Linked DNA regions of Puniceibacterium sp. IMCC21224. The protein of the gene in region 1 interacts with the protein of each later gene in a pairwise test. Links are inferred from orthologs where the notes say so. Each region holds a gene or a part of one and is shown in the gene's direction. Other genes may lie near its edges.

Evidence for each region.
Region 2: the proteins of IMCC21224_RS10165 (region 1) and IMCC21224_RS13915 interact in binary tests that used the Escherichia coli proteins (3 or more experiments, as listed by UniProt). The link is inferred for Puniceibacterium sp. IMCC21224 from one-to-one orthologs.

What each region holds. Positions count from the first base shown.
Region 1 is NZ_LDPY01000001.1:2,196,972-2,212,354, forward strand. Bases 8,464-11,317 are described here. They hold IMCC21224_RS10165 (iron-sulfur cluster assembly accessory protein), read left to right. Parts: upstream 8,464-9,628; coding sequence 9,629-10,006; downstream 10,007-11,317. Other genes in these bases: rimK (30S ribosomal protein S6--L-glutamate ligase), read left to right, coding at 8,464-9,041; IMCC21224_RS10160 (SUF system Fe-S cluster assembly protein), read left to right, coding at 9,185-9,547; tpiA (triose-phosphate isomerase), read left to right, coding at 10,114-10,854. Outside these bases: protein translocase subunit SecD, read right to left, coding at 1-580; preprotein translocase subunit YajC, read right to left, coding at 641-949; metA (homoserine O-succinyltransferase), read left to right, coding at 1,212-2,183; IMCC21224_RS10125 (alpha/beta fold hydrolase), read left to right, coding at 2,235-3,218; ppk2 (polyphosphate kinase 2), read left to right, coding at 3,443-4,312; IMCC21224_RS10135 (TetR/AcrR family transcriptional regulator), read left to right, coding at 4,305-4,922; tRNA guanosine(34) transglycosylase Tgt, read right to left, coding at 4,986-6,110; IMCC21224_RS10145 (SPFH domain-containing protein), read left to right, coding at 6,331-7,233; IMCC21224_RS10150 (hypothetical protein), read left to right, coding at 7,230-7,496; more of rimK, read left to right, coding at 7,632-8,463; IMCC21224_RS10180 (vitamin B12-dependent ribonucleotide reductase), read right to left, coding at 12,202-15,383. UniProt on the Escherichia coli protein: Is able to transfer iron-sulfur clusters to apo-ferredoxin. Multiple cycles of [2Fe2S] cluster formation and transfer are observed, suggesting that IscA acts catalytically.
Region 2 is NZ_LDPY01000001.1:2,998,852-3,014,066, reverse strand. What follows is about bases 4,644-7,329. They hold IMCC21224_RS13915 (2Fe-2S iron-sulfur cluster-binding protein), read left to right. Parts: upstream 4,644-5,667; coding sequence 5,668-5,991; downstream 5,992-7,329. Other genes in these bases: purD (phosphoribosylamine--glycine ligase), read right to left, coding at 6,796-7,329; IMCC21224_RS13910 (VCBS repeat-containing protein), read left to right, coding at 5,991-6,743; IMCC21224_RS13920 (peptidoglycan-binding domain-containing protein), read right to left, coding at 4,805-5,383; IMCC21224_RS13925 (DegQ family serine endoprotease), read left to right, coding at 4,644-4,688. In the rest of the region: IMCC21224_RS13945 (FAD-dependent oxidoreductase), read left to right, coding at 1-656; FtsH protease activity modulator HflK, read left to right, coding at 713-1,876; protease modulator HflC, read left to right, coding at 1,880-2,779; IMCC21224_RS13930 (DUF2065 domain-containing protein), read left to right, coding at 2,776-2,970; more of IMCC21224_RS13925, read left to right, coding at 3,219-4,643; more of purD, read right to left, coding at 7,330-8,058; xseA (exodeoxyribonuclease VII large subunit), read left to right, coding at 8,172-9,722; IMCC21224_RS13895 (hypothetical protein), read right to left, coding at 9,941-10,339; IMCC21224_RS13890 (alkane 1-monooxygenase), read right to left, coding at 10,386-11,441; IMCC21224_RS13885 (NAD(P)H-dependent oxidoreductase subunit E), read left to right, coding at 11,629-13,314; IMCC21224_RS13880 (lytic transglycosylase domain-containing protein), read right to left, coding at 13,336-14,208; signal recognition particle-docking protein FtsY, read left to right, coding at 14,319-15,215. UniProt on the Escherichia coli protein: Ferredoxin are iron-sulfur proteins that transfer electrons in a wide variety of metabolic reactions. Although the function of this ferredoxin is unknown it is probable that it has a role as a cellular electron transfer protein.

The sequences.
Region 1 (15,383 bases):
GCCGGATAATCTCAAGACTCTGGCGCATGGTGCGGTCGTCGGTCGCCTCGCGCTCGGCCTCGGACAGGGTGATGGTGATCTCGTCGTCCACGCCCTGCACGTCAAGATCGCTTGACCCTGCTGCCGTCAGCGACACCACCGGCTGCGCCAAACCGCGCACCAGTTCAAGCGCACGCGCCATGCCACCGGGTTGCGAAATCTTCACCCGAAGCGCATCAGCCGGTCCAGGTTGCAGACGCACGGTGCCAACCACTGCCCGCTCAGGACGCAGGGCATCGCGCACTTCGGGCCACAATGCCTCGAGTCGGGATTGATAGACATCCGCCACCCGAACTTCGGCCAGCAGATGCGCACCACCGCGCAGATCAAGCCCCAGATTGACAAGCCCAGAGGGCAGAAAATCCGGCCATTGTGCCACCTGCGCGGCCAGTTCCGGCGTCTCACCCGACTGGGTGATCGCCTTGACAGCGTCGTTATGCCCCTCAACCCGGCCATAGAACAGGTTGGGCATCGACAGCCACAGTCCCAATGCAACCGTGCCCCAGATCAGCACCCGTTTCCATAAATCAATCTGCAACATCTCGGGCGTCCGTCAGGTCAGGTCGTGGGCAATTGGAGGCAAAGCGCGGTCAGTCCAGCGTCACTTGGTCAGGCTGGGTCCGCGGTCGTTGGCCGGCTCGGTCTTGGAGAGCACCTGCGAGATCGTGCTCTGCACCACCCGCACTTTGACGTTCTCGGCCAGCTCGACCTCGACCTCGTTGTTTTCCTTGACCTTCACGACCTTGCCGATCAGACCACCCTGGGTCACGACCTGATCGCCCCGGCGCAGCGCCTTGACCATGGCAGTATGCTCTTTGAGCTTTTTCTGCTGTGGCCGGATCAGAAGGAAATACATGATCCCGAAGATCAGGATCAGCGGGACGAATTGCGCAATGGCACTGCCATCCATAGAAAGGCTCCTTGGTGCAAGGCGGGGCACCCCCGCGAGAATTGGCCGTTACCTAAGTCCTGTGCGCAGGAATGGCAACGGGGGAGGCCCGCAAATCCCCTTACCCGCGCCACGACACAACGATGTGGGTGCGAGTCACCCCGCCGCCCCCCTCATGTAGGGTCCCGATCACCTGCCAGATCAGCCGTGCAACAGCGCGCGGGTTGTGATGCCCGCTGCTCTGGCCTATCTCTGCGGCTCTGCACCAACCGGACTTATTCCCATGCCGATAAAACTGCCCTCAGATCTGCCAGCATATGACGTTCTCAACCGCGAAGGCGTCATGGTCATAGACGAAGATGTGGCGTCGCTTCAGGATATCCGCCCACAGCGGATCGGGCTGCTCAACCTGATGCCGAAAAAGATCCAGACCGAGAACCAGTTCGCCCGGCTGATCGGCGCCACACCGCTACAGATCGAACTGTCGCTGATCCGGATGACGGAACATGCCACCAAAAATACCGCCGCCGAACATATGGAGGCGTTCTACCGCCCGTTTGCCGAGGTGGCCGCTAGCGGTGAAAAATTTGATGGTCTGATCATCACCGGTGCCCCGATCGAGCATCTGGAGTTTTCCGACGTCACTTATTGGGACGAGTTGCAGCAGGTTTTCGAGTGGACCCAGACCAATGTGCATTCGACCCTTGGCGTCTGCTGGGGCGGTATGGCGATGATCAACCATTTCCACGGCGTTCCCAAACATATTCTGGATCACAAGGCGTTTGGCTGCATCCGACACCAGAACCTGGCGCCCGCATCGCCATATCTGCGCGGATTTTCCGACGATATGGTGATTCCCGTCAGCCGCTGGACCGAATTGCGCCGCGATGAGATTACCGCCGCCCAGTTGCCGATCCTTATCGACAGCACCGACAGCGGTCCGTGTCTGGTCGAGGACCCGGCCCATCGCGCGCTCTATCTGTTTAATCATTTTGAATATGACAGCGACACGCTGAAACAGGAATATGATCGCGATGTCGCCTCGGGCACGGCGATCAATGTGCCGGCCAACTACTATCCCGAGAATGACCCGGCGCGGGCACCACAGAATCGCTGGCGCAGCCACGCGCATCTTCTTTATGGAAATTGGATCTCAGAGATCTACCTGACGACTCCGTTCGATATCGACGCGATTGGCCGCAACTCGACCGATTTGCGCAAGTCGGCAAAGCCCAGAAAGGACCCCGCTGTCTGAGGTCCTTCTGCGCTGCGCGCAGTTGTTTCCAGTGTGAAAGTGTCCCTCGTGATGTTCAAGACCCTCGCCATCCTATCCATCGCTGTTCTCGGTGGCTGTTCCGCCCTGATCGAAACCCGCGCCAGCACACGAGAGGCGGACGCCCTGCGCGACTGGCCACCGCTGGGTCAGTTCGTCGACGTGGGGGGCGGACGGCAAGTCCACGCTTTTGTGACCGGTCAGGGCCCCGATCTGGTGCTGATCCACGGAGCTTCGGGCAATCTGCGCGACTTTACCTTTGATTTTGTCGACCGGGTTCGCAACAACTACCGTGTCATCGTGTTTGATCGCCCCGGACTGGGATATACCGACCGTGTCGGCGACAGTTTTGGCGGCGCGTTCAATACCTCTGCCGAAAGTCCGGAACAACAGGCCGCCATGCTCTGGAGCGCTGCCGACCGGCTGAGCGTCACAAACCCTATCGTGCTGGGCCATTCCTATGGCGGGTCTGTCGCCATGGCCTGGGGGCTGAATCATCCGGCTTCGGCCCTGGTGATTGTGTCAGGGGCGACGATGCCGTGGCCCGGCAAACTTGGCCCGTCATATACCGTGCTGGGATCGGGCCTTGGCGGCGCGGTTGTTCCACCGTTCGTGACGGCATTCGCCTCGCAAGAGACGATCAACGACGCCGTTCGCAGCGTCTTTGCCCCCAACGCCGCGCCCGATGGCTATGCCCAATATGTCGGCCCCGGCCTGACCCTGCGCCGCGAGTCGCTGCGCGCCAATGCCCGGCAGGTCAATTCGCTGCGCCCGCATCTGGTGCAGATGTCGGCGCGGTATCCGTCGCTGGACCTGCCAATCGAACTGATCCACGGTGACGCCGACACCACTGTCCCGATCGACGTGCATGCACGCCCGCTGGACGCGCTGCTGCCCAATTCCGCGCTGAACGTGTTGCCGGGCGTCGGCCACATGCCGCATCATGTGCAACCACAAACCGTGGTGGATGCCATCAACCGCGCCGCGCATCGGGCGGGTTTGCGCCAGGAGTTATAAACAGCAAAAACGGCTCCACCACCTGGGAACACGGTGAGGGGCATGTGCCCGTCTGGGCGTAGCGGGAACCGCCCCGCGCGTTGGGTACCAGCCTTTGACAAGAGCGCGCCGAAGCGCCTGCGCCCCGTCCGACATGACCCCGCCAATCGACCGACAGCGATTGCGTTAAGCCAGTTAACATCCCATATTACTGGCCAAGAGCAGAACAAAAGAGGCCCTGTCCCGTGACCCTTCCTTTTGACGGCGCCATCAGCGCCTATTACAAAAACGATGCCCCAAAGGATGTGCGCGACGCAATCGAGCGCGCCGACAAGGACGATATTCTGTCCAACGCCTATCCTTATTCTGAAGAAGTCTCAAAAAAGACGTATGAAAAGGAAATGAAGGCGCTGCAGATCGAACTGGTCAAAATGCAGTCCTGGGTGCGCGACACCGGTGCGCGCATCGCCATCGTGTTTGAGGGGCGCGACGCTGCCGGCAAAGGCGGCACGATCAAGCGTTTTCGCGAAAACCTGAATCCGCGCGGGGCGCGCAATGTAGCGCTGGCCAAACCGTCCGACACCGAGATGACGCAATGGTATTTCCAGCGCTACATCACGCATCTGCCGGCTGCTGGCGAAATCGTATTCTTTGACCGCTCGTGGTACAATCGCGGCGTGGTCGAACACGTCTTTGGGTTCTGCACCGATGAACAGCGCGAACACTTCTTTGCTCAGGTCAACGACTTTGAAAAGATGCTGGTGCAGGACGGGATTCATCTGTTCAAGCTCTGGCTCAACGTCGGGCGCGCGGAACAGTTGCGCCGCTTTCTGGACCGCGAAAAGGATCCGCTGAAACACTGGAAACTGTCGTCGATTGATGTCGAAGGACTGGCCAAATGGGACGCCTACTCTACCGCGATCCATGAAACGCTGACCCGGTCGCATACCAAAAAGACACCCTGGACTATTGTGCGCTCGGACGACAAACGCCGCGCGCGTTTGGCGGCAATCCGCAGCGTTCTGGGGTCGCTGGACTACGACAAAAAAGACGCAAAGGCGCTGGGTGAGCCAGATAAAAAGATCTGCGGTGGTCCCGACCTCTGGGATGTCTAAACGCGGATATCATCACGGCAATCTGGCGCAGGCACTGGTTGCGGCAGCCCTGATCCTGATCGAGGAAAAGGGGCCGACCGGATTTACCCTGTCCGAAGCCGCAAAACAGGCCGGTGTGACCCCGGCGGCGGTCTACCGTCATTTTGCTGGGCGCGAGGACCTGATCGCCGAGGCGGCACGTCAGGGCTACGATATTTTTGCCGATGTGATGCAATATGCCTATGACAGTGGCCAGCCCTCGGCGCTCGCCGCATTCGAGGCGACGGGCCGGGCCTATCTGGCCTTTGCCCGGCGCTATCCCGGTCATTACATTGCGATGTTCGAAAGCGGCGTTTCGGTTAATCATTCACCGGAACTGGCGACGGCGTCATCGCGGGCCCGCGCAGTTCTGGAACTTGCCGCGACGGATCTGTCGCAACACATTCCCCCGGACAAGCGGCCCCCCGCTTCGATGTTCTCGGCGCATATCTGGGCGCTCAGCCACGGCGTGGTCGAACTGTTTGCCCGCAATGCTCCGGGCAGCCGCAGCCCCTTCCCGCCCGAAGATCTGCTTGAGACCGGCATCGGCATCTATTTACGCGGACTCGGACTGATCCGACCGGATTCATAAGCCGCGCCTAATTTGGGTCCAAGCGGCACCATACCGCCCGACCTCACCATCATCAGGCCGCCGTTACAGGGCCTCGATATCTCCGGCGGCGCGCATCGCGTGAAATTCGCCCTCAAATTCCGCAAACCGCCCGGCACTGATTGACTCGCGAATTCCCTGCATAAGATCTTGATAGTAATGCAGATTATGCCATGTGAGCAGCATCCCGGAAATCATCTCTTGCGCCCGGAACACATGATGCAGATAGGCGCGGGAATAATTCCGGCAGGCCGGACAGGTGCAATCTTCGTCCAGTGGACGCGGGTCATCCTGATGGCGGGCATTCTTGATGTTGAGCTGCCCGCGCCGGGTCCAGGCCTGTCCTGTGCGGCCCGAGCGTGAGGGCAAAACGCAGTCCATCATGTCAATGCCGCGCTTGACCGCGCCCAGAATATCGTCCGGCTTGCCGACCCCCATGAGATAGCGCGGCTTGTCGTCGGGTAGCATATCGACGGCAAAATCCAGCGTCTGGAACATCATCTCCTGCCCCTCGCCCACGGCCAACCCGCCAACCGCATAGCCGTCAAAGCCGATGCGTTTCAGCGCCTCGGCGCTTTCCTGGCGCTGATCGGGGAACACGCTGCCCTGCTGGATTCCAAACAGCATATGCCCCGAACGATCGCCAAAGGCGTCGCGCGACCGCTGCGCCCAACGCATCGACAGCCGCATGCTGTCCAGCGCCTGCGCCTCGGTGCAGGGATAGGGTGTGCATTCGTCAAACGCCATCACGATGTCCGACCCCAAAAGGCGCTGGATCTCCATCGAGCGTTCTGGCGTGATCTCGTGTTTCGAGCCGTCGATATGGCTTTTGAAGGTTACGCCGCGTTCGGTCAATTTGCGCAGATCCGCCAGCGACATCACCTGAAAGCCACCAGAATCCGTCAGGATCGGGCGATCCCAGTTCATGAATTTGTGCAGGCCGCCCAAGGCGTGAATGCGTTCAGCCGTGGGTCGCAACATCAGATGATACGTATTGCCCAGCAGGATATCTGCCCCGGTGGCGCGGACGCTCTCCGGCATCATCGCCTTAACCGTCGCGGCAGTGCCGACGGGCATGAAGGCAGGTGTGCGGATCTCACCACGGGGGGTTGAGATTGCGCCGGTGCGGGCACGGCCATCGCGGGCCGAGACGGTGAATGAGGTGCTCATGGCGGGATGCTTTAGGCTGCGAAACGGCGTCGCACAAGGGCGCGGCGCAACACTCGGTCAATCCACCCGCCTCTCCCAAGGGCAATCAGCACTTTGCTGGTTTTGCGATTTCAGTCGGGGGGACATCACGCTGATCCCGTTCAGGGACCGATACTAATTGACATTGCATTGACCGGAAAACCCACGTCCACTACGCCAGTATCAGCCAAAGGAGACGCCCGTGCCCCCAGAACTCCAGCTTTTGATCGACGAATTTTTTTCCGGCAACCTGATTTTTATACTGCTTGCCCTGCTGGTCGTCATTGTCATCCTGCGTGCGGTGCGCATCGTGCCACAATCGGAACAATATGTCGTCGAACGATTTGGCAGGCTGCACGCGGTGCTTGGGCCGGGGATCAACCTGATCGTCCCGTTTCTGGACCGGGTTGCGCATAAAATCTCGATCTTGGAACGGCAGTTGCCGACCATCACGCAGGATGCCATCACGCTTGATAACGTTCTGGTGCAGGTCGACACATCGGTATTCTATCGCATCATCGAGCCGGAAAAAACCGTCTACCGCATTCGCGACGTCGATGCCGCCATCTCAACCACGGTGGCGGGGATTGTGCGCTCAGAAATCGGCAAGATGGAGCTGGATCAGGTCCAATCGAACCGCGGCACCCTGACGGCAACGATCAAGGAACAGATCTTTGCCGTGGTCGACGACTGGGGGATCGAGGTGACGCGCGCCGAACTGCTGGACGTCAATCTGGATCAGGCCACCCGATCGGCAATGCTGCAACAGTTGAACGCCGAACGCGCACGCCGCGCCCAGGTGACAGAGGCCGAGGGCAAGAAACGAGCCGTCGAACTGGGTGCCGACGCCGATCTCTATGCTTCGGAACAGGCGGCCAAGGCGCGGCGGGTGCTGGCCGACGCCGACGCTTATGCCACGGGTGTCATCGCGCAGGCGATCGCCGCCGGAGGACTCGAGGCGGCGCAATATCAAGTGGCCCTCAAACAGGTCGATGCGCTGAATGCGCTGGGGGCCGGCGAAGGTAAGCAAACCATCGTGCTGCCCGCCAACGCGCTTGAGGCCTTTGGCGATGCGTTCAAGATGCTCAAGGGCAAACTGCCATGATCTGGGCCATCTGGTGGGTCTGGCTGGCGGGTGCGCTGGCTCTGGCAATCCTCGAATTGCTGGCACCGGGGTTCATTTTCCTTGGTTTTGCCATCGGTGCTGCGGCCGTCGCGCTTTTGCTGCTGATCCCGTTCACGACGTCGCCCGCTGTCCTGCTGGCCGTGTTCGCGCTGCTGTCACTGGCGGCATGGGCGCTGCTGAGGCGGCTGTTTCGCGCCCCCAAAGGTCAGGTGCGCTTTGTGCGCCACGACATTAACGACTGAACCGCCGCATCACTGAGATATGGCGAAACGCAGCGTCGGCGCTCACCTTTCTGTCATACACCTGTGCCAAGGCTGGCTTGCGGCGCTCTGGTCCTGTTGATAGGGCTTGGCGTTCATTTGGCCAAAGGACGCGACATGCACGACGATCTGCCCGAGACACCCGACCTCATCCGATTCGGATGGGAGGAATGGGTGGCATTGCCGGATCTCGGCCTTCCGTCCCTGCGCGCCAAGGTCGATACCGGGGCGCGCACTTCCGCGCTGCACGCCTTTGACATCGAAACCTTTGGTCCCGCCGCCGCCCCCAGGGTGCGGTTTACCATCCACCCGATCCCCGGCCGCGACGATCTGATCATTCCCTGTTCGGCCCCCATCGTTGACCGCCGCACCGTCACATCGTCAAATGGAGAGAGCGAGAGCCGCTATGTCATCGCCTCGACCCTTCGGGTCGGTGGCAATAGCTGGCGGATTGAGCTGACGCTGACCAACCGCGACCGGATGAACAGCCGGATGCTGCTGGGGCGTGAGGCGCTCAAGGATCATATCACCATCGTTGCCACTGACCGGTTCTGTCAGCCGGAACTTAGCTATGATGTCTATTCCAGCCAGACCGTGCGCACCTCAGCCCCGAAACGCGCGCTGCGGGTCGCAGTGTTGAGCCGCGAGGACAATTACTCGACCCGGCGACTGGTGCAAGAGGGCGAATCGCGTGGTCATACGGTCGAGGTGATCGACACAACCCGCTGCTACATGGCCATCAACGCCATGGCCCCAGAGGTGCATTATGACGGTGCCCGCCTTCCCCGCTATGATGTGGTGATCCCGCGTATCGGCACCTCTGTCACCGCCTATGGCACCGCCGTCATCCGCCAGTTCGAAACCATCGGCACCTTTTGCGTCAACGGGTCCGAGGGCATCACCGCGTCACGCGACAAACTGCACGCGCATCAGTTGATGGCCCAGCATAAGATCGGCATGCCTAACACCGCCTTTGCCTCGTCCCCCAAGGACACAGACAGCCTGATGCGGCTGGTTGGCACCGCGCCGCTGATCGTCAAGCTGCTGGAATCAACCCAAGGCAAAGGCGTCGTTCTGGCAGAGACAAAGAAGGCCGCACAATCGGTGATCGACGCCTTTCGCGGGCTGCGCGCCAATTTTCTGGTGCAGGATTTCGTCAAGGAATCAGCGGGCGAAGATATCCGATGCCTTGTCGTCGGCACCAAGGTCGTCGCCGCGATGAAACGCACCGGAGCCGATGGCGATTTCCGCTCGAACCTGCATCAGGGCGGCACCGCGCAGGTGGTCCGCATCACCAAGGAAGAACGCGAAACCGCGGTGCGCGCGGCCCGAGCGTTCAAACTTAACCTTGCAGGCGTCGATCTGCTGCGTTCGGACACCGGGCCAAAGGTGCTTGAGGTCAACTCGAGCCCCGGGCTCGAAGGGATTGAAAACGCAACCAAAAAGAATATCGCTGGTTTGCTCTATGACCACGTCGAAGAACGCGTGCGCCCCGCCCCCGTGCGGCGACGCAAAGTGCTGGGCTAACGGCTGTGGCCCCAGCCAGTCAGCTCCGGGGCTAAACGGGGCCAGCTTTGCCCATACGCACTACAGAGTCCAGGCAGGCACCCTTTACGCGGCGATTGGCATTCCCTATATCTTTGCTCAGGTAAGCGAAAAGGACAAACCCCATGCAAGACGCCAGTCCCCAGCTTGAAGGTGCTCCACTGATTGCGCCCTCCAGCACGGATCATCCGCTCTACGAGCAGGTGGTCGAGGCGTGTCGTGGCGTCTATGACCCGGAAATTCCGGTAAATATTTATGACCTTGGTCTGATCTATACCATTGATATATCGCCGGAAAACGCGGTGGCGGTAACGATGTCTCTGACCGCGCCGGGCTGCCCGGTGGCAGGCGAGATGCCCGGCTGGGTGGCGGAAGCCATCGAACCGCTGGCCGGGATCAAGCAGGTCGATGTCGAACTGACGTTCGAACCGCCCTGGGGCATGGAGATGATGTCAGACGAGGCGCGACTCGAACTCGGTTTCATGTAGGTCACACGGTGGCTTGGGGTCCGCCCCCTTGTGCCAACCGGGCCAGGTGCCTAGATTGATCGTAACAACAGGAGATCCCGCATGTTCGGCATTCCCGGCAAGCCCCCAGTCAGCATGACCGCCCGCGCTGTGACCCAGATCACCAAGCTGATGGAGCGTGACAACCGCGCGGGCCTGCGTATCGGCGTCAAAAAGGGCGGCTGCGCAGGCATGGAATACACCATGGAATATGTCGATACCGCCGACACCAACGACGAGGTGATCGACCAGGATGGCGCGCGGGTGATGATAGCCCCCATGGCGCAGATGTTCCTGTTCGGCACCGAGATTGATTACGAGACATCGTTGCTGGAATCCGGCTTTCGATTCATCAATCCCAACGTGGTTGATGCCTGCGGTTGCGGCGAGTCGATCAAGTTCAAGGACTTGGCCGAACTTGAGTCTCCGGGCAACGGCTGAGTCCGTCCGGCCGCCCCGACCTTCTCTCCTTGGTGCAATCACGCTACACAACTTGACCTTTGGTGCGTTGCCGTGATGATGCGCAACTGTGATTCATAGGAGACGACATGCGACGCAAACTGGCCGCCGGAAATTGGAAAATGAACGGAACTCAGACAGCTCTGGCTGAACTGAGCGCCCTTGATGGCACCAGCAGCCCGACCGTCGAGGTGCTGATCTGCCCGCCCGCAACGTTGCTCCATGCTGCTAAGGGTGTCGCTGGTGACGTCGCCATCGGAGCGCAGGATTGCCATGCTGCAGCCAGCGGTGCCCATACCGGGGATCTGTCAGCGCCGATGCTTGCCGACGCAGGCGCAACCTATGTCATCACCGGCCATTCCGAACGCCGCGCTGACCACGGCGAAAGCGACGCGATCGTCGCCGCCAAAAGCCAAGCTGTCTGGGATGCAGGCCTGACCGCGATTGTCTGCATCGGCGAAAGCCTGGAACAGCGCGACAGCGGCAAGACGCTTACCGTGATCGGCACGCAGCTTGCCAATTCCGTGCCTGATGGCGCGACCGGTGCAAATCTGGTAGTCGCCTACGAGCCGATCTGGGCCATTGGCACCGGCAAGGTGCCCACCATTCATCAAATCGGCGAAGTACACCAATTCCTGCGCGCAGAACTTGTCAGCCGGTTTGGAAACGACATCGCTGGTGCCATCCGCCTGCTCTATGGCGGCAGCGTGAAGCCCGCAAACGCGGCCGAGATCTTTGCCGTCAAAGACGTCGACGGCGCACTGGTCGGTGGCGCAAGCCTCAAAGCCAGCGACTTTGGCCCCATCATTGCGGCCCTGACCAAAGCCTAAACTCAACTCCCAACATCGCGATTCATCTGCGGGTCAAGGATCGCCGCAGGCGACCGCGTGCAAACGCGGCCCATCCTTGAGACGCAGACGACCCGTCAGATCATGGAAGCGGCGCGTTCAGATGCGGACCTGCCGCTGAACCGTCTGCCTAAACAGTTCGGCTTGAACAACTGCCATGTAGCTGAATCACCAAGATAAATCGGATATTTTTCCGGCTTCAAACTGCAGGAATCCGTAGAATCCAATTGAAAAGGCTGCAGTTTGGATCCTGCCATGAAGCACCGCTCGCGTCCTGAGGAACAGGATGATCTCCTCCGCCCCCGATTGGTCGACATGATCGACATGCGCCACGAGCTTGTAAAGCTGGCAGACTTGATCGACTGGGAGGTCTTCGAACGGGAGTGGGCTGGTTTCTTCCCGTCGGCGACAGGGCGGCCTGCGACGCCGCCACGGTTGGTGGCGCCTCATGTATCTGCAGCATGCCTATCGGCTCTCGGACGAGGCCGTGATCGCCCGCTGGGTGGACTCCCCGTATGTCCAGCATTTCACAGGGGAGACGTTCTTCCAGCATCAGCCGCCGATTCATCCGTCCTCGCTCAGCCGCTGGCGTGATCGCATCGGCGAAGAGGGCGCGGAGTGGCTGCTGACCAAGACGATTCAAGCGGGCCGGTCTGTCGGTATCATCGACGACGACAGCCTGGCGCGCGTCTCCGTCGACACCACCGTGATGGAAAAGAATATCGCGTATCCAACCCCCTCCCGGCAGCATCCTGCGGATGCGCCTGCCGGGCAATGGACGCCCGGCTCTACGAGAAGGCGCGGGTGAAGTTGGTCGCGCTGGCAAAGGACCTCGCCGCCCGGACCTCGCCGTCGTGGACCGCGGCTACCGTGGACACGGTGTCGGAACAACCCATGTGTTGATCTCCGGAATGCGTCGCGGGCTGACGGATGGGCTGAAAGCGCAGCTCCGAAGGCGCAGTGCGATCGAGCCGGAGATCGGCCACATGAAGACCGATGGCCGCCTCGCGCGCTGCCCTCTCAAAGGGACCAAGGGCGATGCGCTCTTCGCTGTCCTGTGCGGCTGCGGGCACAACATCCGCAAGATCCTGGCCCGCCTGAGGGCCCGTTTGGTCCTGTTGTTCGAGGGCCTGTCACGGGCGCAGCGCGCGATCAACGCCTTCACCGTCCGATCAATAGCACTGCAAATCGCCGCGTAGGTGTTGTTCAACGTCGACTAAATAAAGGCCCCCAAGAAAGCCTCTTTTTCATAACCGCGCATTTCGTCGAATTTTGAAATTCGACGAAATTACGGCTTCTGACAAACACCTCTCTCCACCCCTCGAATCTTCAGCTACAGCCGGACGTTCCGCCGCAAGTGTTGCACTTCATGCAGGTCCCGTTGCGCACCAGCGTGTAGTTGCCACATTCGCCGCAGGCTTCGCCCTCGTAACCCTGCATCTTGGCTTTGGTGACAGCGTTGATCGCCAGACCGCTGGTCGCGGCTGTCGTCGTTGTGCTGGTGGCATAGCTGACCGACGTGCCGCCCGAGGCAACCGCCTTTTCCGCCACCAGTGACGTCACCTGCGTGGCCGCGCCAAACCCACTTTGGCCGCCCTGCAACACCATCAGATCTTGCGGCAGACGTTTGCGCAGATACCCGGTTGAGCTGATCTGTTTCAGCACCTCAAGGCTGCGCGACGCTGCTGATTCCGAGATTTCCTTGACGTTGGACACGCCTTCTTCCACGCCCCGGCCGATATCGTCAAAGGTGGCGCCCTGCGGTTTGACATGCGCCAGATCGGTGCGGTCAAGGTAGGACACCGCCAGTTCGCGGAAGATATAGTCAAGGATCGAGGTCGCGTTCTTGATACTGTCGTTGCCCTGCACCATGCCGGCAGGTTCGAATTTGGTAAAGGTGAAGGCATCGACGAACTCTTCCAGCGGCACGCCGTACTGAAGACCAACCGACACCGCGATGGCAAAGTTGTTCATCATGGCGCGGAAGCCCGCCCCTTCCTTGTGCATGTCGATAAAGATTTCGCCCAGGTTGCCGTCCTTGTATTCGCCGGTACGCAGATACACCTTGTGACCGCCAACAATGGCCTTTTGGGTATAGCCCTTGCGCCGCTCGGGCATCTTTTCGCGGCCACGGGCGACCTCTTTGACGATGATCTTTTCGACGACTTTCTGCGCCAGCACAGCGGCCTTTTCATGCATCGAGCCGCTTTCCAGCACCTCCATTGCTTCGTCGTCATCTTCGACCAGCGCCGACGCCAGCGGTTGGCTCAGTTTCGATCCGTCGCGATAGAGCGCGTTTGCCTTGACCCCCAGGGACCACGACAGCTCGTATGCGGCCTGGCAGTCGGTGATGGTGGCGTCGTTGGGCATGTTGATCGTCTTGCTGATCGCGCCCGAGATGAACGACTGCGCAGCGGCCATCATGTAGATATGGCTTTTAACACCTAGATACCGCGTGCCTTTTTTGCCGCAAGGGTTGGCGCAGTCAAAGATCGCGTAGTGTTCTGTCTTGAGAAATGGCGCCCCTTCGAGGGTCATGGTGCCGCAGACGTGATCATTAGCCAGTTCGATGTCGCGCTTGGAATAGCCAAGGTGGCGCAGCAGATCAAAAGTCGGGTCCGACAGCTTGGCCACCGGGATACCCAGCACCTCGCGGCAAAAGGTTTCGCCCAGCGTCCACTGGTTGAACACAAAGCGGATGTCGAATGCCGACGCCAGCGCGCTCTCGACTTTTTCGATCTGCGCCGGGCCAAAGCCGTGGCCGATCAACGAGGTATGATTGATCCCCGGCGCGTTGCCGATCGTGCCATGACCGACAGCATAGGCGACGATCTCTTCGATCTGACTGCTGGAATATCCCAGTTTGTCCAGTGCCGCAGGAACCGAGTGGTTGATAATCTTGAAATACCCACCGCCGGCGAGCTTTTTGAACTTCACCAGGGCAAAGTCAGGTTCGATCCCGGTGGTGTCGCAATCCATCACCAGACCGATGGTGCCAGTCGGAGCGATCACGGACACCTGCGCATTGCGATAGCCGTTGGCTTCGCCCAGACGCAGCGCCTCGTCCCAGCTGCTTTTGGCCAGACCAATCAGGGTGGCATCGGGGCAGTTAGCATGGTCCAGCGGCACCGGTTTGACGTCCAGCGCTTCGTAGCCATCCGTCGCGCCATGGGCTGCCTTACGGTGGTTGCGGATCACCCGCAGCATATGCGCCTTGTTGCGCTCATACCCCGAGAACGCGCCCAGTTCACCGGCGATCTCGGCCGATGTGGCGTAGGATACGCCGGTCATGACCGCGCTCAGCGCACCACAAAGCGCCCTGCCCTCGTCGCTGTCATAAGAATATCCCATGTTCATCAGCAGACCGCCAATATTTGCATAGCCCAGGCCCAGGGTGCGGAAATCATAGGATCTTTGTGCAATTTCCTGGCTGGGAAATTGCGCCATCGTTACGCTGATTTCCAGTGTCAGGGTCCATAAACGGGTGGCGTGGATGTAATCCTCGGACTGGAACGCGCCGTCCTTGAGGAAGGTCAGCAGGTTCATCGACGCAAGGTTGCAGGCTGTATCGTCGAGGAACATATATTCCGAGCACGGGTTCGACCCACGGATCGCGCCGTCTTCGGGGCATGTGTGCCAGGCGTTGACAGTATCGTGAAACTGGATGCCCGGATCGGCACAGGCCCAGGCCGCGTGGCCGACATCTTCCCACAGGTCGCGGGCTTTGATGGTTTTGGCGACCGACCCGTCGGTACGGCGGATCAGTTCCCAATCGGCATCGTCCTTGACCGCCTTGAGAAAGGCGTCGGTGACCCGGATCGAGTTGTTGGAATTCTGGCCCGACACGCTGGCATACGCCTCGGAATCCCAGTCGGTATCATAGGTTGGAAATTCGATCGAACCGTAGCCCTGCTTGGCGTAATCCAGCACACGCTTGACGTAAGTTTCGGGGATCGCGACCTTTTTGGCCTGACGAATTGCGGCCTTGAGCGTTTCGTTTTTCTTGGGATCGTAGGCGTCAGCCTCGGCTCCGTCCCATTCCCGGATCGCGGCAAAGATCAGGTTCAGTTTCTGTTCGTGCATCTTGGAGCCGGCCACGATGCTTGCGACCTTCTGCTCTTCCTTGACCTTCCAGTTGATGAATTCCTCAATATCCGGGTGGTCGGCGTCGATGATCACCATCTTGGCGGCGCGGCGCGTGGTGCCGCCCGACTTGATCGCACCCGCCGCGCGGTCACCGATCTTGAGAAAGCCCATCAGGCCCGACGATTTGCCACCGCCCGACAGCGGTTCGTTCGCCGCGCGCAGGCTGCTGAAATTGGTGCCGGTGCCGGAACCATACTTGAACAAACGCGCCTCGCGAACCCACAGATCCATGATGCCACCTTCGCCGACCAGATCATCCTTGACCGACTGGATAAAGCACGCATGGGGCTGCGGATGCTCGTAAGCGGATTTGGATTTGGTCAGTTTTCCGGTTTTGTAGTCAACGTAATAGTGGCCCTGTCCGG
Region 2 (15,215 bases), 800 kb from region 1 along the record:
CCGGGAGCAATCAGGGGCCAGTCTGGGTCAAATCCACCACCGGACACGAGACAGTCTTTGATCAGGTGCTGTTTGCCACGGGACGCAAGGCCAACACCGCAGGTCTAGGACTTGAAGATCTGGGCGTCAAACTGGGACGCGGCGGGCAGATCGAAGTGGACAGCTACAGCCAGACCGCAGTGCCGTCGATCTATGCCATCGGCGATGTGACCGACCGGGTCAATCTGACACCGGTGGCGATCCGCGAGGGCATGGCCTTTGTCGAAACGGTGTTCAAGGGCAACCCGACGCCGGTTGACCATGATCTGATCCCCAGCGCGGTGTTCACCCAACCCGAGATGGGAACAGTGGGGCTGAGCGAAGAGGCCGCGCGCGAGCGCGAAGAAATCGAGGTGTATTCGACCTCCTTTCGTCCGATGCAGAGCGCCTTTATCGACAAACCCGACCGGGTGCTGATGAAACTGATCGTGTCCAAGGCGACGCGCAAGGTATTGGGCTGTCATATCGTGGCCCCCGGCGCCGGCGAGATGATCCAGATGGCCGGTATCGCGATCAAGATGGGCGCCACCAAGGAAGATTTCGACCGCACCGTAGCGGTACATCCAACCATGTCAGAAGAGCTGGTGACGATGCGCAAACCCGTCAGAACCGCTTGAAATTCGCGCCAGAGCGCACATTTATATAAAAGATCGACCAAGAGGGAAATGACTACATGGCAGGCAACAACGGCGGCCCCTGGGGCAGCGGCGGCGGCGGACAAGGGGGGGATGGCAACCGTGGAGGCGGTGGTGGTCGCAGACCCGACAACAACCAACCGCAGATCCCCGAGATCGACGAACTGGTCAAAAAAGGCCAGGAACGCCTGCGCGTGCTCATGGGGGGACGCGGTAATGGTGGCGGCCTGAATGGCGGCTCATCCGGCGGTGGTGGTGACAATGGCCCGCGCCTGACGCGTGGCACCATTGGTCTGGCGGTTCTGGGCGCGTTTGCGGTCTGGGCGTTTTCCAGCTTTTACACAGTCAAACCCGAAGAGCAGTCGGTTGAACTGTTCCTGGGCAAGTATTCCTCGACGGGCAATCCGGGGCTGAACTTTGCACCATGGCCCTTTGTCACCTACGACGTGGTCAATGTTACCTCCGAGCGGACCGAGAATATCGGCGCGCGGCGCGGCAACAACGGCGACGGTCTGATGCTGACCACCGATGCCAACATTGTCGATATCGAGTTTCAGGTGGTTTGGAACATCAACGATCCGGCCAAGCTGTTGTTCAACATCCGTGACCCGCAACTGACCGTGGGTGCCGTATCGGAATCTGTCATGCGCGAGATCATTGCCGCCAGCAATCTGGCGCCGATTCTCAACCGGGACCGGGGTCTGATCGCCGATACCGCGATGCAGGACGTGCAGACCACGCTTGATGAATACGAAAGCGGCATCAGCATCGTTCGTGTGAACCTTGAAACCGCCGATCCGCCCCGCGAAGTCATCGATTCGTTCCGCGAAGTGCAGGCCGCTGAACAGGAACGCGACCGCTTGCAACGCCAGGCGGATGCCTATGCCAACCGCGTTCTGGCCGAGGCTCGTGGTGCCGCAGCACAGACTCGCGAGCAGGCCGAAGGTTATCGCGCCCGGGTCGTCAACGAAGCATTGGGTGAAGCGAGCCGCTTTACCTCGGTGCTCGAAGAATACAGCAAAGCCGAGGGTGTGACCCGCAAGCGTCTCTATATCGAGACGATGGAAAAGGTGCTGGGCAGCGTCAACAAGATGATCCTCGACAAATCGGTGACAGGTGCCGACGGGCAGGGGGGCGGCGTTGTGCCGTATCTGCCGCTGAACGAGTTGAACCGGTCGCAAACGTCGCAGGCGGGGAACTGAGCCATGAAAAAAATCAATTTCATTCTGCCGGTGCTCGTGCTTGTGGTGATCGCTGTCTGGTCGTCGGTCTTTGTGGTGGACGAGCGCGAAAAGGCGCTGGTGCTGCAATTTGGTCAGATCAAAGCGGTAAAGGAAGATCCGGGCCTCGCGTTTAAGGTGCCGTTCATTCAGGACGTGGTGAAATACGACGACCGTATTCTGTCGCTGGATACTGAAACCATCGAAGTGACGCCGTCGGATGACCGGCGTCTGGTGGTGGATGCCTTTGCGCGCTACCGCATTTCGGATGTGGTGCAGTTCCGGCAGGCGGTGGGTGTCGGTGGCATCCGCGCCGCCGAGGATCGTCTGTCCTCGGTTCTGAATGCGCAGATCCGCGAAGTTCTGGGGGCTGATCAGGTTACATCCGACACCATCCTGTCTGAGGATCGTCGCGGTCTGATGACGCGCATTCGCGATCAGGCACGGGTGTCTGCGCGCGGTCTGGGGCTGGATGTGGTCGATGTGCGGCTCAAGCAAACCAACCTGCCTGCGCAGAACCTCGAGGCGACTTTTGCCCGGATGCGTGCCGAACGTGAACGCGAAGCTGCGGACGAGATCGCACGCGGTAACGAGGCGGCGCAGCGTGTGCGCGCGTTGGCCGACCGTACCGTGACCGAGACCCTGTCTGAGGCCGAGCGTGAAGCGCAGGTCATCCGTGGTGAGGCCGATGCCCGCCGCAATGCGGTCTTTGCCGAAGCCTTTGGCGCGGATGAGGAATTCTTTGCCTTCTACCGCTCGCTTCAGGCCTATGAGAACGCGTTGTCGGGAGACAATTCGACAATGGTGATGACACCGGATTCCGAGTTCTTTGACTACTTCAAGTCTGAGCAGGGACCGTCCGGCAGCGTATCCGTCGCGGAATGAGCGCGGATTTACTATACGGGATCGGATTGGTCCTGGTGATCGAGGGGCTGGTGTACGCACTGGCCCCTTCGCTTGTCGAGCAACTGCTCGAAGCGCTGCGGATGATGCCGCATGATATGCGCCGCGTGATCGGTCTTGGCGCGCTGGCCTTTGGGCTGGTATTTGTCTGGGTTGCTAAGGTGCTGGGCTGATTGGATGGACCTTTGGGGGCCGCCGTCCGGCTGGGCCCTCTTCGCGAAATGTTAACGCTAGCAGGCCAGGAATAGCCGGGGTGCGCCGTGCCCCGGCGCATCCTGACGACACTGTCACGATCGGGTCACATACGCTTGATGACGTAAGGCTATCTTTGCGTGTTGCTCTGCTAGGGCTATGTTTCCTACAGTGAGGAGACGGGCACGACGCGCCAGACGCGGAAAGTGCCGGAAACAAGGAGTCCAACGTGAAACCACAAGTTATCGCCCTGACACGCGACACCGCCAGACCGCTGCGGCTGTTCTGGATGGCAACGTTGTCGATGTTGCTGATTCTATCGCAGGTGCTGATGGTCGCAGCGCAGGGCGCTCCCAAGAGCTTTGCCGAACTGGCGGACCGCATCAGTCCATCGGTGGTGAACATCACCACCTCGACCACGGTCGAAGGGCGGACAGGCCCGCAAGGCATCGTTCCCGAGGGGTCTCCGTTCGAGGATTTCTTTCGCGAATTTCGTGACCGCAATGGCGAAGGCGACCGGCCGCGTCGGTCCTCGGCGCTGGGCTCTGGCTTTGTGATTTCCGAAGATGGCTATGTGGTGACAAACAATCATGTGATCGAGGGCGCGGATGAGATCCAGATCGAATTCTTTGAGGGGTTCGAACTGCCCGCGACGCTGGTTGGTACAGATCCAAACACCGATATCGCCCTGCTCAAGGTCGAGGCCGAGGTGCCGCTGAAATTCGTCAACTTCGGTGACAGCGATGTGGCACGGGTCGGCGATTGGGTGATGGCGATGGGCAACCCGCTGGGGCAGGGGTTTTCGGTCAGTGCGGGTATCGTATCGGCGCGCAACCGCGCACTCAGCGGCACCTATGACGACTATATCCAGACCGATGCGGCGATCAATCGGGGCAATTCCGGTGGTCCGCTGTTCAATATGGATGGCGATGTGATCGGGGTGAATACCGCGATCCTGTCGCCGAATGGTGGCTCGATCGGGATTGGCTTTTCGATGGCGTCGAATGTGGTGACGCGGGTGGTGACACAGCTCAAGGACTTTGGCGAGACGCGGCGCGGCTGGCTGGGTGTCCGAATCCAGGACGTGACCGACGATGTGGCCGAGGCGATGGGACTCGACAGCACTGCGGGCGCGCTGGTGACGGATGTGCCCGAAGGTCCGGCGATGGAGTCCGGGATGCTGTCTGGCGATGTGATCCTGAGCTTTGACGGCCACGAAGTGGCGGACACGCGCGGTCTTGTGCGGCAGGTCGGCAATACCGAGGTCGGTAAAACCGTGCGGGTGCAGGTCAACCGCGAGGGCAAGACTGAGACGCTCAAGGTTACGCTGGGACGCCGTGAAGAGGCTGAAGGCGCCACGCCGAATGTCGAATCGATGGAGCCCGAAGAGCCGGAGCAAAGCGAGCTTTTGGGTCTGACGCTGAGCCCGCTGACGGCCGAAATCCGTGAGCAGCTACAGCTTTCGGACGATATCAAGGGTCTTGCCGTGATGGATGTTGTTGAAACCTCAGAAGCGTTTGGCAAGGGCCTGCGTGCGGGGGACGTCATCACCGAGGCAGGCCAGAGCGCGGTACTCAGCCTTAGCGATCTACAGGATCGTATCGACGCCGCCGAGGACGCTGGGCGTAAATCGCTGCTGTTGCTGGTACGGCGCGGCGGGGATCCACGCTTTGTGGCATTGAACCTCGACGCCGAATAATTTCGGGATCAAGGTAACGATTCGAGATGAGGGCGCCGTTTAGGCGCCCTTTTTTCGTTGGTGTTGATGATTTTCTGTCGTTGCGCAAATGACGTCGACCAGCGGGGATGCCTGGATCAGGGAACGTTGGTTTCAACTGCGATCAGGCCAAGAGTGCGCGTGGTCTCGAGCGAGAGATGCGCGCTCTTGAGGCCGCGGTCAGTCTGGAACCGCCGCACGGCGTCGACGGTGGTGGCGTCCATGCGACCGGTGGCGGTACCGTTGAAATACCCTCGGGCAGCGAGCGCACGCTGGAGCGAGGAGATCACCTCGGGGGTCATCTGGGCCGGGCATGGGGCGGCAAAGCGAATTTCCCCACGCGGGCGCACGATGCGCGGCACCGAGGCGTTGCGGTAGATCGGCGGGCGGGTCATCGTGCCGTCAGACGTATATTCCGCCTGCACAACCTGCACTTGTCCCGGCACTTGTTCATAGACTGCGGGAGTCACTTCGCGCGCAAAGCAGCTGCCATCTGGCGCGTGTTCGACGGCGACCGCCTGCATCTCTGCCCGGGTTGCCATATCGGCAGGGGCGCAGGCCCCAACAAAGGTCAGCGCCGCCAGGGCGGTGCAGGGGCGGATCATGGCTGCTCGGGCCTCGTGTTGCAGGCTGCGTCGCAAGGAACGATATCCGGTTTTCCGGGCAGAGGAAAGCATGACGGCACACCGTCTGGCCGTTCGCGGACATATATCGCGAGGACGAGATTTGAGGGTGCTACGGGGCAGCTGCCCGAAGGCGTCGGCGACCTGAGATCGTGGTCCAATGACCTGGGAACAGAACCAGTTTGGACATGCGCAGGGTATGCGTTCTGAATTTAGACATATACGGAATATTTGTGAACGCGCGCACGCTTCTGGTCTGTGGTGGCGCAAAAGGGGCTGGAACGCGGCATCAGGGTTGACTAGGTACAGTCGAGAACAGCTAAAGGAGCGGATTCCGCATGGCCAAGATCACCTATATCGAGCACAACGGCACCCCGCATGAGGTCGAGGTGGCCAACGGTCTGACCGTGATGGAGGGGGCTCGCGACAACAACATTCCGGGAATTGAGGCCGATTGCGGCGGTGCCTGCGCCTGCTCGACCTGCCATGTTTATGTCGACCCGGCCTGGGTCGAAAAGCTGCCGGCCAAGGACGACATGGAAGAGGACATGCTGGACTTTGCGTTTGAGCCCAATCCAGAGCGGTCTCGCCTGACCTGCCAGATCAAGGTGACGGATGCGTTGGACGGGCTGGTGGTTCAGATGCCGGAAAAACAGATCTGATGACGGGGGCGCGGCGTCTTGTGTCGCGCCTGATGCGCAGTTCCGGGCGCCGCGCGTGGCTGATGCTGTTTGTGTGGCTGGTGCTGCAGGGCGCTGGCGGCATCGTAGCGGCTGAGATCCGGGCGGCGCGCTATGTTGATCCCACGACGCGCTATGATCATGGTGTGCTGGGGGATGCCGTGGAATGGGGCGCACTGGAGCTGACCCTGACCGATGGTCGGCTGCTGCGGGCGGTCCTTCCTGATGCGCTGGTGTTCGAGGATACAGCACCCCGGCTTGCTGATGTGGATGGCGATGGTGCGCCTGAGGTGATCGTGGTCGAGTCGAGCCTGACGCGCGGTGCCCGCCTTGCGATTTGGGGCGAAGCCGGTCGAATCGCTGCAACGCCGCATATCGGTCAGCGCAATCGCTGGCTCGCTCCGGTCGGGGCGGCGGATCTCGACGGTGACGGGCGGATCGAGGTTGCCTATGTTGATCGTCCGCATCTGGCGAAACGGCTTAGGATCTGGCGGTTCGAAACCGGGGCGCTGCACCCGGTTGCCGATCTGGACGGGCTGACCAACCATCGTATCGGCTGGGACCATATCGAGAGCGGAATTCGCGACTGTGGTGCAGGCCTTGAAATGATCATGGCCGATGGTGGTTGGCAGCGGGTGATGGTGGCACGTCTGGACAACGACCGGCTGACGGCAAGGGTCGTTGGACCCTATTCGGGTCTTCAAAGCATTGAAAAGGCGCTGAGCTGCGACTGATTTGGCCGTTGTCCCCGCCCTGCGGTGGGCAACGCGGCTGGATCCACTGACCCTAGAGCGCGCGCCAGCCAATGTCGCGACGGCAGAACCCTTCGGGCCAGTTGACCTGATCAATGAGGGCATAGGCACGATCGCGAGCCTCTTGCAGGGTTGTGCCACGGGCTGTGGCGTTCAGCACGCGGCCGCCGGTGGCGATCATCCCGCCCGGCGCGTCTGTTGTGCCTGCATGAAACATCATCGACCAGCTGCCCTCGGGCAATGAGTCGAGGCCCGCGATGACGCTGCCTTTGACATAGTCCTCGGGGTAGCCCTGCGTCGCCATAACCACTGTCAGGGCGTGGTCGTCGGCCCAGTTGACCTGCGCTGATGCAAGGCGGCCTTCGGCGCAGGCGTGCAGCAGGTCGAGCACCTGCGCGCCCAGCCGCATCATGAGCACCTGACATTCAGGATCGCCGAAACGGGCGTTGTATTCCACCAGACGTGGTGCGCCATCCTCGATCATCAGACCAGCATAAAGCACCCCCTGATACGGTGTGCCGCGTCGGGCCATTTCGGCCATAGTCGGTCGGATGATTTCGTCCATCGCACGGTCGGCGATGGCCTGGCTTAGCACGGGAGCGGGGGAATAGGCGCCCATGCCGCCGGTATTGGGGCCGGTGTCGCCCTCGCCCACGCGCTTGTGGTCCTGCGCCGTGCCGATGGGCAGCACGTCTGTACCGTCGCAGAGAACAAAGAACGACGCCTCTTCGCCGGCCATGAATTCCTCGATTACGACTTCAGCGCCGGCCGCGCCAAAAGCGCCGTCAAACATGTGGTCGATGGCGGCTGTGGCTTGTTCATCGGTTTCGGCGATGATGACGCCTTTGCCGGCGGCCAGTCCGTCGGCCTTGATCACCAGCGGGGCGCCCTGTTGGCGGGCATAGGCATGGGCCGACGCCGCGTTGGTGAAATGACCATAGGCGGCGGTCGGAGCACCTGCGGCGGCGCAGATTTCCTTGGTGAAATTCTTTGAGGCTTCGAGTTGTGCTGCGGCTGCTGAGGGGCCAAAGACCAGCAGGCCGGCTTCGCGCAGACGATCACCGACGCCGGCGGCCAGCGGCGCTTCGGGGCCGATAATGACAAATTCGATGAGGTTTTCGTCGGCGAACTGGACCACTGCACCGCCGTCGTTGATGTCGAGCGCCGCACATTCCGCGATCCGTGCGATCCCGGCATTGCCTGGTGCGACGATCAGCTTGTCGCATTTTGGGTTCTGCATCACCGCCCAGGCCAAGGCGTGTTCGCGCCCGCCACTGCCGAGAATGAGGATGTTCATGGGCGCTCTCCTGCTTGGCCTTGCCTGCCGGGCGTTCTAAGGTTGGAGGACGACAAGAGCAAGCTAGGTCCGCCCACCCCCCGGTGTGCGTGACCGAACAAGTGGGGTAAGGAATGTCCGATCTGATCGACGATGCGCCGTCTGATGGCGGCAATGCGCCGGAATTCACTGTTTCCGAACTGTCTGGCGCGGTCAAACGGACGATCGAGGGCGAATTCGCCTTTGTCCGGGTGCGGGGTGAGGTCGGGCGGGTGTCGCGACCACGTTCGGGACATGTCTATCTGGATCTCAAGGATGACCGGGCTGTCATCTCGGGCGTGATGTGGAAGGGCACGGCGTCAAAATTGCAGACCCAGCCCGAAGAGGGGATGGAAGTGATCGCCACCGGGCGGCTGACCACGTTCCCGGGCCAGTCGAAATACCAGATTGTGATTGAGGATATCCGCCCTGCCGGCATGGGCGCGCTGATGGCAATGCTGGAAAAGCGCAAGGCGATGCTGGCGGCCGAGGGTCTGTTTGCACCGGAACGCAAGCAAGCGCTGCCGTATCTGCCCGAGGTGATCGGCGTCGTGACTTCGCCGTCGGGCGCGGTGATTCGCGATATTCTGCATCGGTTGCGCGAAAGGTTCCCGCGCAAGGTGCTGATCTGGCCGGTTGCAGTGCAGGGGGCGAAATGCGCGCCCGAGGTGGCGCGGGCGATTGCGGGGTTCAATGCTCTGACCCCCGGGGGGATGGTGCCGCGTCCGGATCTGCTGATCGTTGCGCGCGGCGGCGGGTCGATCGAGGATCTGTGGGGCTTTAACGAAGAAATCGTGGCGCGGGCCGCAGCGGCAAGTGACATTCCGCTGATTTCAGCCGTGGGTCATGAGACCGACACCACGCTGATTGATTTTGTGTCGGACAAGCGCGCGCCGACGCCGACCGCTGCGGCGGAACTGGCGGTGCCGGTGCGGTTGGATCTGTTGGGCTGGCTCGGGGATATGCAGGCGCGGCTGGGACGGTCGGTTGGGCAGCGGCTTGATGTCAGGGGGCAGCGGTTGCGGGATCTGGCGCGGGCGATGCCTCGGGCTGAGACGTTGCTGGATGGGCCGCGCCAGAGGCTGGACACGCTGTCCGACCGGTTGCCGCAGGCGCTGATCCGGTCTGTACAGCTGCGTCGGGTGCAATTGTCAGAGCGCACCGGCAGTCTGCGTCCCGCGCTGTTAACGCGCGGGCTGGATTCAGAGCGGCGCAGGCTGGGCGAGCGGTCGGGCCGGATTGATCCGGCGTTGGTGCGTCTGATGGCGGCACGTCGCGAATCGCTGAAACTGCGGTCGGATCGGCTGAGCCTGCGCGGGGTTCAGCGCGATCTGGCAGCGGGGCGTGAGCGTTTGGTCGGGCTGGAACGGCGGTTGTCGGAGACCGGACGCGGGCAGCTTCGAACCTTGCGGGGGCGGTTGGACGCGGTTGAGCGGTTGCGTCTGACATTGGGATACGAGGCGACGCTTGAGCGGGGCTTTGCCGTGGTGCGCGGCGACGGTCAGGTGGTCACAACGCGCGCAGCGGCGGCGGCGGCCTCGGGGCTGGAGATCCAGTTTGCTGATGGCCGGTTTCGGATTGGCGGCACCGCTCCGCGCAAATCCGCCCCCAAACCGCCGGAACAGGGGTCCCTGTTCGGCGAGTAAGCGCAGGCTGACCCGGCGGAGTGCGCCCGGCGGCGCACGCATGTCATCTCGGCGGTGAAAGAGTCACCACCTCGGCGCGTGTGGCGATCTGACATGCGTTGTCGGGCGGTAGGATTGGCTGCTCTGTTGCTGTCTTGGCCGCGACCGGACATATTTTCTGTTATTTGGGGGGCGAGCGAGGTCGGTTCGAGCAACGGGGTGGCTGGAGGTACCTCGGGTCAGACCCCGACCTCGGGTCCGTAGCACAGCATCGGATCGTCGTCCTGGCGGGCCTCGTAAAGAGTGGTTGCCGTCTGATCGTTTCTGAACACTGCGCGCAGTCCGGTGCCTTCGCGGTAAAAGCTCCAGCATTGGGGAGCTGGGTTGTCGTCATAGACAAAACAGATCTGGTCGGCCTCTTCGTACCATATCCCATCCTTGCATTGCCCATCGAGAAACGACCAGCGGACGCGGCGATCCGGCAAATATTCCTCGACCCCGTAGGAGGCACCGTTTTGGCCGAAGTAGAGCGTCTTTCCGGTCACGTACGCTTCGAATTGCGATCCGCTCATCACAGATTGCGCAGTTGCAGGGGAGGTCAGAGCCAGGGTGGCGAGGACGGTAAGGGCAAATCTCATGACGCTACCCTGACATGTTCGGCGCGGGCTTGGAACCGCTCTCGCTTCACGGTTTTGCGTTCTGTGTCGCGTCATCCGCAGACCAGTGGTGTGCCCGGTTATCCATCATTCGCCGCCACAGAGCCGGGGCCAGCGCGATCACCGCCATGACAGGTAATGAGTGTGGCAGGATCGGCATGACGTCGCGGTTTATGCTGAGCCCTGGATAGGGGCGGGACGGGTGGGCGTGATGGTCAGAATGGCGCGGCGCGTTCAGCATCAGCGCTGACGAAAAACCATGCGGGGCATTCCAGCTGTGGGCGGGACCCACGGGTTCGGGTCGGCCATCTGCCCGCAAAGACCGGCGCAACCCGTAGTGTTGAACGTAATCCGACAGCAGCAGTTGAATCTGTGCATAGACCGCAAGTCCGAGCAGCACGGCCACGCCGACGGTGCCCCCCAGCAAGGCAGCCAAGGTCACAGAAGCAGCGGCCCCGATACCGTAGGCGGCATAAGGATGCAGTGTAGCGGCGGGCCGCTGCGCCCGCAGCGCGCGTTCGGCCCGCAGCCCGGCGCGAAACGATCCGGTCCAGGCGCGCAGGGCGAAGGCATAGAACCCTTCGCCCAGACGCGCCGAGTTGGGGTCGGCATCGGTCGCGGCGTGAACGTGGTGGACACGCGGATGGGCCGAGGCATGGTGACCAAAAAGCAGCGAGCAGTAGATCGCCACCCCCAGCCTGCGCGGCCAACGCGCGCTGCGGTGGATCAGTTCATGGGCATTGGAGTTGCTGACCTGGCCCAGAAACAGCGCTAGCGCGAGAAAGCATAGCACTTTGTCGGCAAGGTCCAGCACCGCACCGCGGGACGCCGGGTCGCTTAGGACTGCAACGCCGCCATAGAGCAATAGGAAATGCAGCAGGCCCAACAGGGTCGACAGGCCATGACCCGCCGGGAATTCGGCCCCCTGCGGCGCATCGGCGGCGGCCAGCGCGGTCACTTTGTCCATCAGGAATGTAAACACGGTGATATACCCCAGTGCCAGCGGCGGCCAGATCCCGCCCAGACACAGGGCCAGCGCGAGCACCAGAGCCATGCCCAGCGTTATGAGTACAAACCGTGTCACGCCCGATCCTTTTGGCTGCCTTAAGGCTCTTACCTCAACATGATACTTCTTTCGGAAAATTCCGACACCCATCAGGCGGAACCGCGACGATTTAGGGCCGTTTCGCTCTGATTTCACGTCGCTTTTGACGTCGCTCCGGCGGCACGGTGGGATAGGGTGGCGGAAACACGGGAAAAAGGGACCGGAGATGGTAGTGGATCAGCGCAAGGGCGTGTGGAAGTCGGGCAAGGGCAAGGGACGGCACACAACCAAAGGGCGCCAGCTGGACGATCAGGCCTGGGCTGAGGTCCGGACCTTGCTGGGGGATGCCCCGCGCCGTCGCGATCTGCTGATCGAGTATCTGCATCTGATCCAGGATGGGCATGGCTGCCTGCGTGCGGCGCATCTGCGCGCTCTGGCCGAAGAGATGCGGATGAGCATGGCCGAGGTTTACGAGGTCGCCAGTTTCTATGCTCATTTCGACGTGATCAAGGAAGGCGAGGCGCCACCGCCCAAGCTGACCATCCGGGTCTGCGATTCACTGTCTTGCGAGTTGGCGGGATCCGAGGCGCTGCAAGCTGCGCTGGCATCAGGACTGGATGCCGAGGAGGTGCGCGTCCTGCGTGCGCCCTGCATGGGCCGCTGCGACACCGCCCCGGTGTTGGAACTGGGCCACAACCACATCGACCACGCCACACCGGAAAAGGTCCATGCTGCGATCGCTGCGGATCACACCCACGTGCGTATCCCCGATTACGAGGATTACGCCGCTTATGTGGCCGAAGGCGGCTATGCCAAACTGGCAGAGCTGCGCGACCACGGCGATTGGGAGGCGGTGCAGGAAACCATTCTGGCCTCGGGCCTGCGCGGGCTGGGCGGCGCGGGTTTTCCGTCGGGCAAGAAATGGGGTTTTGTCCGGGGCAACGCCGGCCCGCGCTATCTGGCCGTGAACGGGGACGAGGGCGAGCCGGGCACGTTCAAGGACCGGTATTACCTGGAACGCACGCCGCATCTGTTCCTTGAGGGGATGCTGATTGCCGCCTGGGCGGTCGAGGCCGAGACCGCCTTTATCTACATGCGCGATGAATATCCCGCCGTGCTGGACATCCTGCGTCGTGAGATTCGTGCACTGGAAGAGGCGGGCGTTGTGGCACCGGGCTATATCGACCTGCGGCGCGGGGCGGGGGCGTATATCTGCGGCGAGGAAAGCGCCATGATCGAATCGATCGAGGGCAAGCGCGGCATCCCGCGCCACCGCCCGCCCTATGTGGCGCAGGTGGGGGTGTTTGGTCGGCCTACCCTGGTCCACAACATTGAGACGCTCCATTGGATTGCTGCCGTCTGCCGCGAGGGGCCGGAAATCCTGTCAGGCGTCGAACGCAATGGCCGCAAGGGGTTGCGATCCTATTCCGTGTCGGGTCGCGTGACGACACCGGGTGTTTACCTGCTGCCTGCAGGGTCACACATCCTTGACGTGATCGAGGCGGCGGGCGGCATGGCCGACGGCCACGTGTTCAAGGCTTACCAGCCTGGCGGACCGTCGTCGGGTCTGTTGCCTGCGTCGATGGATGACATCCCGCTGGATTTTGACACGTTGCAACCGCACGGCTCGTTCATTGGCTCTGCGGCGGTTGTTGTTCTGTCGGATCAGGATTCCGCCCGCGATGCGGCGCTCAACATGCTGCGGTTTTTTGAAGATGAAAGCTGTGGCCAGTGTACGCCCTGTCGTGTGGGTTGCGAAAAAGCGGTCAAACTGATGCAGGCCGAACACTGGGACCAACCGCTGCTGGAAGAGCTGTGCCAGGCGATGGGGGACGCGTCGATCTGCGGTCTGGGTCAGGCCGCGCCAAATCCGATCCGCATGACGATCAAACATTTTGGCGATGAGATATGAGTGTACTTTGTTCCCACGGCATCACCCATTCGGATACACCGCGCAGATGCACCCCTGCGCCTTGATCCTGCTGCACAGGCGCCAGGCGTCGTCGCGGCTGTTGCGACTGACGCGGGCCATGTAGTAGCCGCCGCGCGGGCTGGCGCGGCTTTTCTCATAGACATAGTCAACGGTTTCGTCCTTTAGCGTGCTGCGGCAGGCGGGGCGCAGCGCCTGCACCTTGGCCCGCGCCGCAGCGGTTGAGGTGCCAAAGGCCACTTGCACCCCCCAGGGTTTGAGCGTGGGTTCCGGGCGCGGGTAGGGTGTCAGCCGACGGTTGCGTGCCAGATCATGACAGGCGGCGCGAAACGGCAGGGACTTGGACAGGCGGAAATCATGCGATTTGGGGGGCGAATCGCGCCACGTCTCGGCGGTCAGGCCGGTGATGATTTGCACGTAGTTCACCGTCTCACGTGCCAGCGCGCCGGTGCCTGCGATCAGCCCCTCGGCGCGCCGTTCGCCGCCGTTATATCCGATCGCCGCCAGTCCGGGATTGCCGTAGTGGCGCGTCATCTCGCCCAGATATTCGGCGGAATGTTCTAGCGCCTCGGCTGGGTTGTAGGTGTCGCGCAGCCCACGCAAGACGGCGGTCGAAGCGATGAACTGCGCGATTCCCATCGCGCGGGCAGGGCTAAGGGCGTTAGGGTCAAACCGGCTTTCCTGCCAGATCAGCCGGGCAAAGAAACCGGGATCTATGCCGTGTCGGGTTGCGAAATGGTCGATGGCCTGGCAGGTGTCATGGACAAATTGCGACGGTCGGATGCACTCTACCGGGCCATAGCTGCCGGAGCTGCATAGCGTTCCTGGTTCGGCGCTGCCGATCCCCGGTGCGCACATCGTCAAAATCAGAACCATCACACGCCACATACCCGCATCAGGGCCGAACGAAGTGCCCGCGTCAACTCACACTTTCATCTGCGGCCCGCAGGCAGTAGGTGAGAGGGGATCAGGCGGAGACAGACCACATGTCGTTTTTCGGCAAGCTCAAGAGCAAGCTTTTCAAATCATCATCAAAGCTCGAAGAGGGGCTGGATGCCATTGTCGAGGATGGCGGCAGCGCCGAACCCGATGTGGTGCCCGAGGCCGTGCCAGAACCCCGGCAGCCCGAGCCGCGTCAGCCCGAGCCGCGTCAGCCCGAACCGTTCCCGGTGCCCGAACCGGCACAGGTCGACGTGCCAAAAGATCCGGCTCCCGCGCCGGTCAGCGAAACGCCTCCCGCGCCGCCAGTTGAAATTCCGTTGGTCGCACCGCCGGCACCCGCGCCGCAAACGCCACCGAAAGAAAACCCGGCACCGCAACCCCAAGGGCGCCCCGCCGGTGTTCTGGGGCGGCTCTTTGGCCGCACTGACAGTGGCCCGGTGCTGCGTCGTACGCTGGACGACGATATGCTCGAACAGCTCGAAGAGCTGCTGATCGCCGCCGACATGGGGGTCGATACCGCTCTGCGGGTGACTGCCAACATGGCCGAGGGGCGTTATGGGCGCAAACTGTCAGTCCAGGAAATCAAGCAGCTGCTCGCGGCTGAAATTGCCCGGATCATGGAGCCGGTGGCGCGTCCGCTGCCGCTTTATCCGACCAAGCCGCAGGTGGTGCTGGTTGTCGGGGTGAACGGATCGGGCAAGACCACGACCATTGGCAAGCTGGCGTCGCAATTTCGCGGCGCCGGGAAACAGGTGGTGATCGCCGCGGGGGACACCTTTCGCGCCGCTGCGGTCGAACAGTTGCAAGTCTGGGGCGACCGCGCCGGTGTGCCAGTGCTGACAGCGCCCGAAGGGTCCGACCCCGCCAGCCTTGCCTTTGACGCGATGACCAAGGCGCAAGCCGATGGCGCTGACTTGCTGATGATCGACACGGCCGGCCGG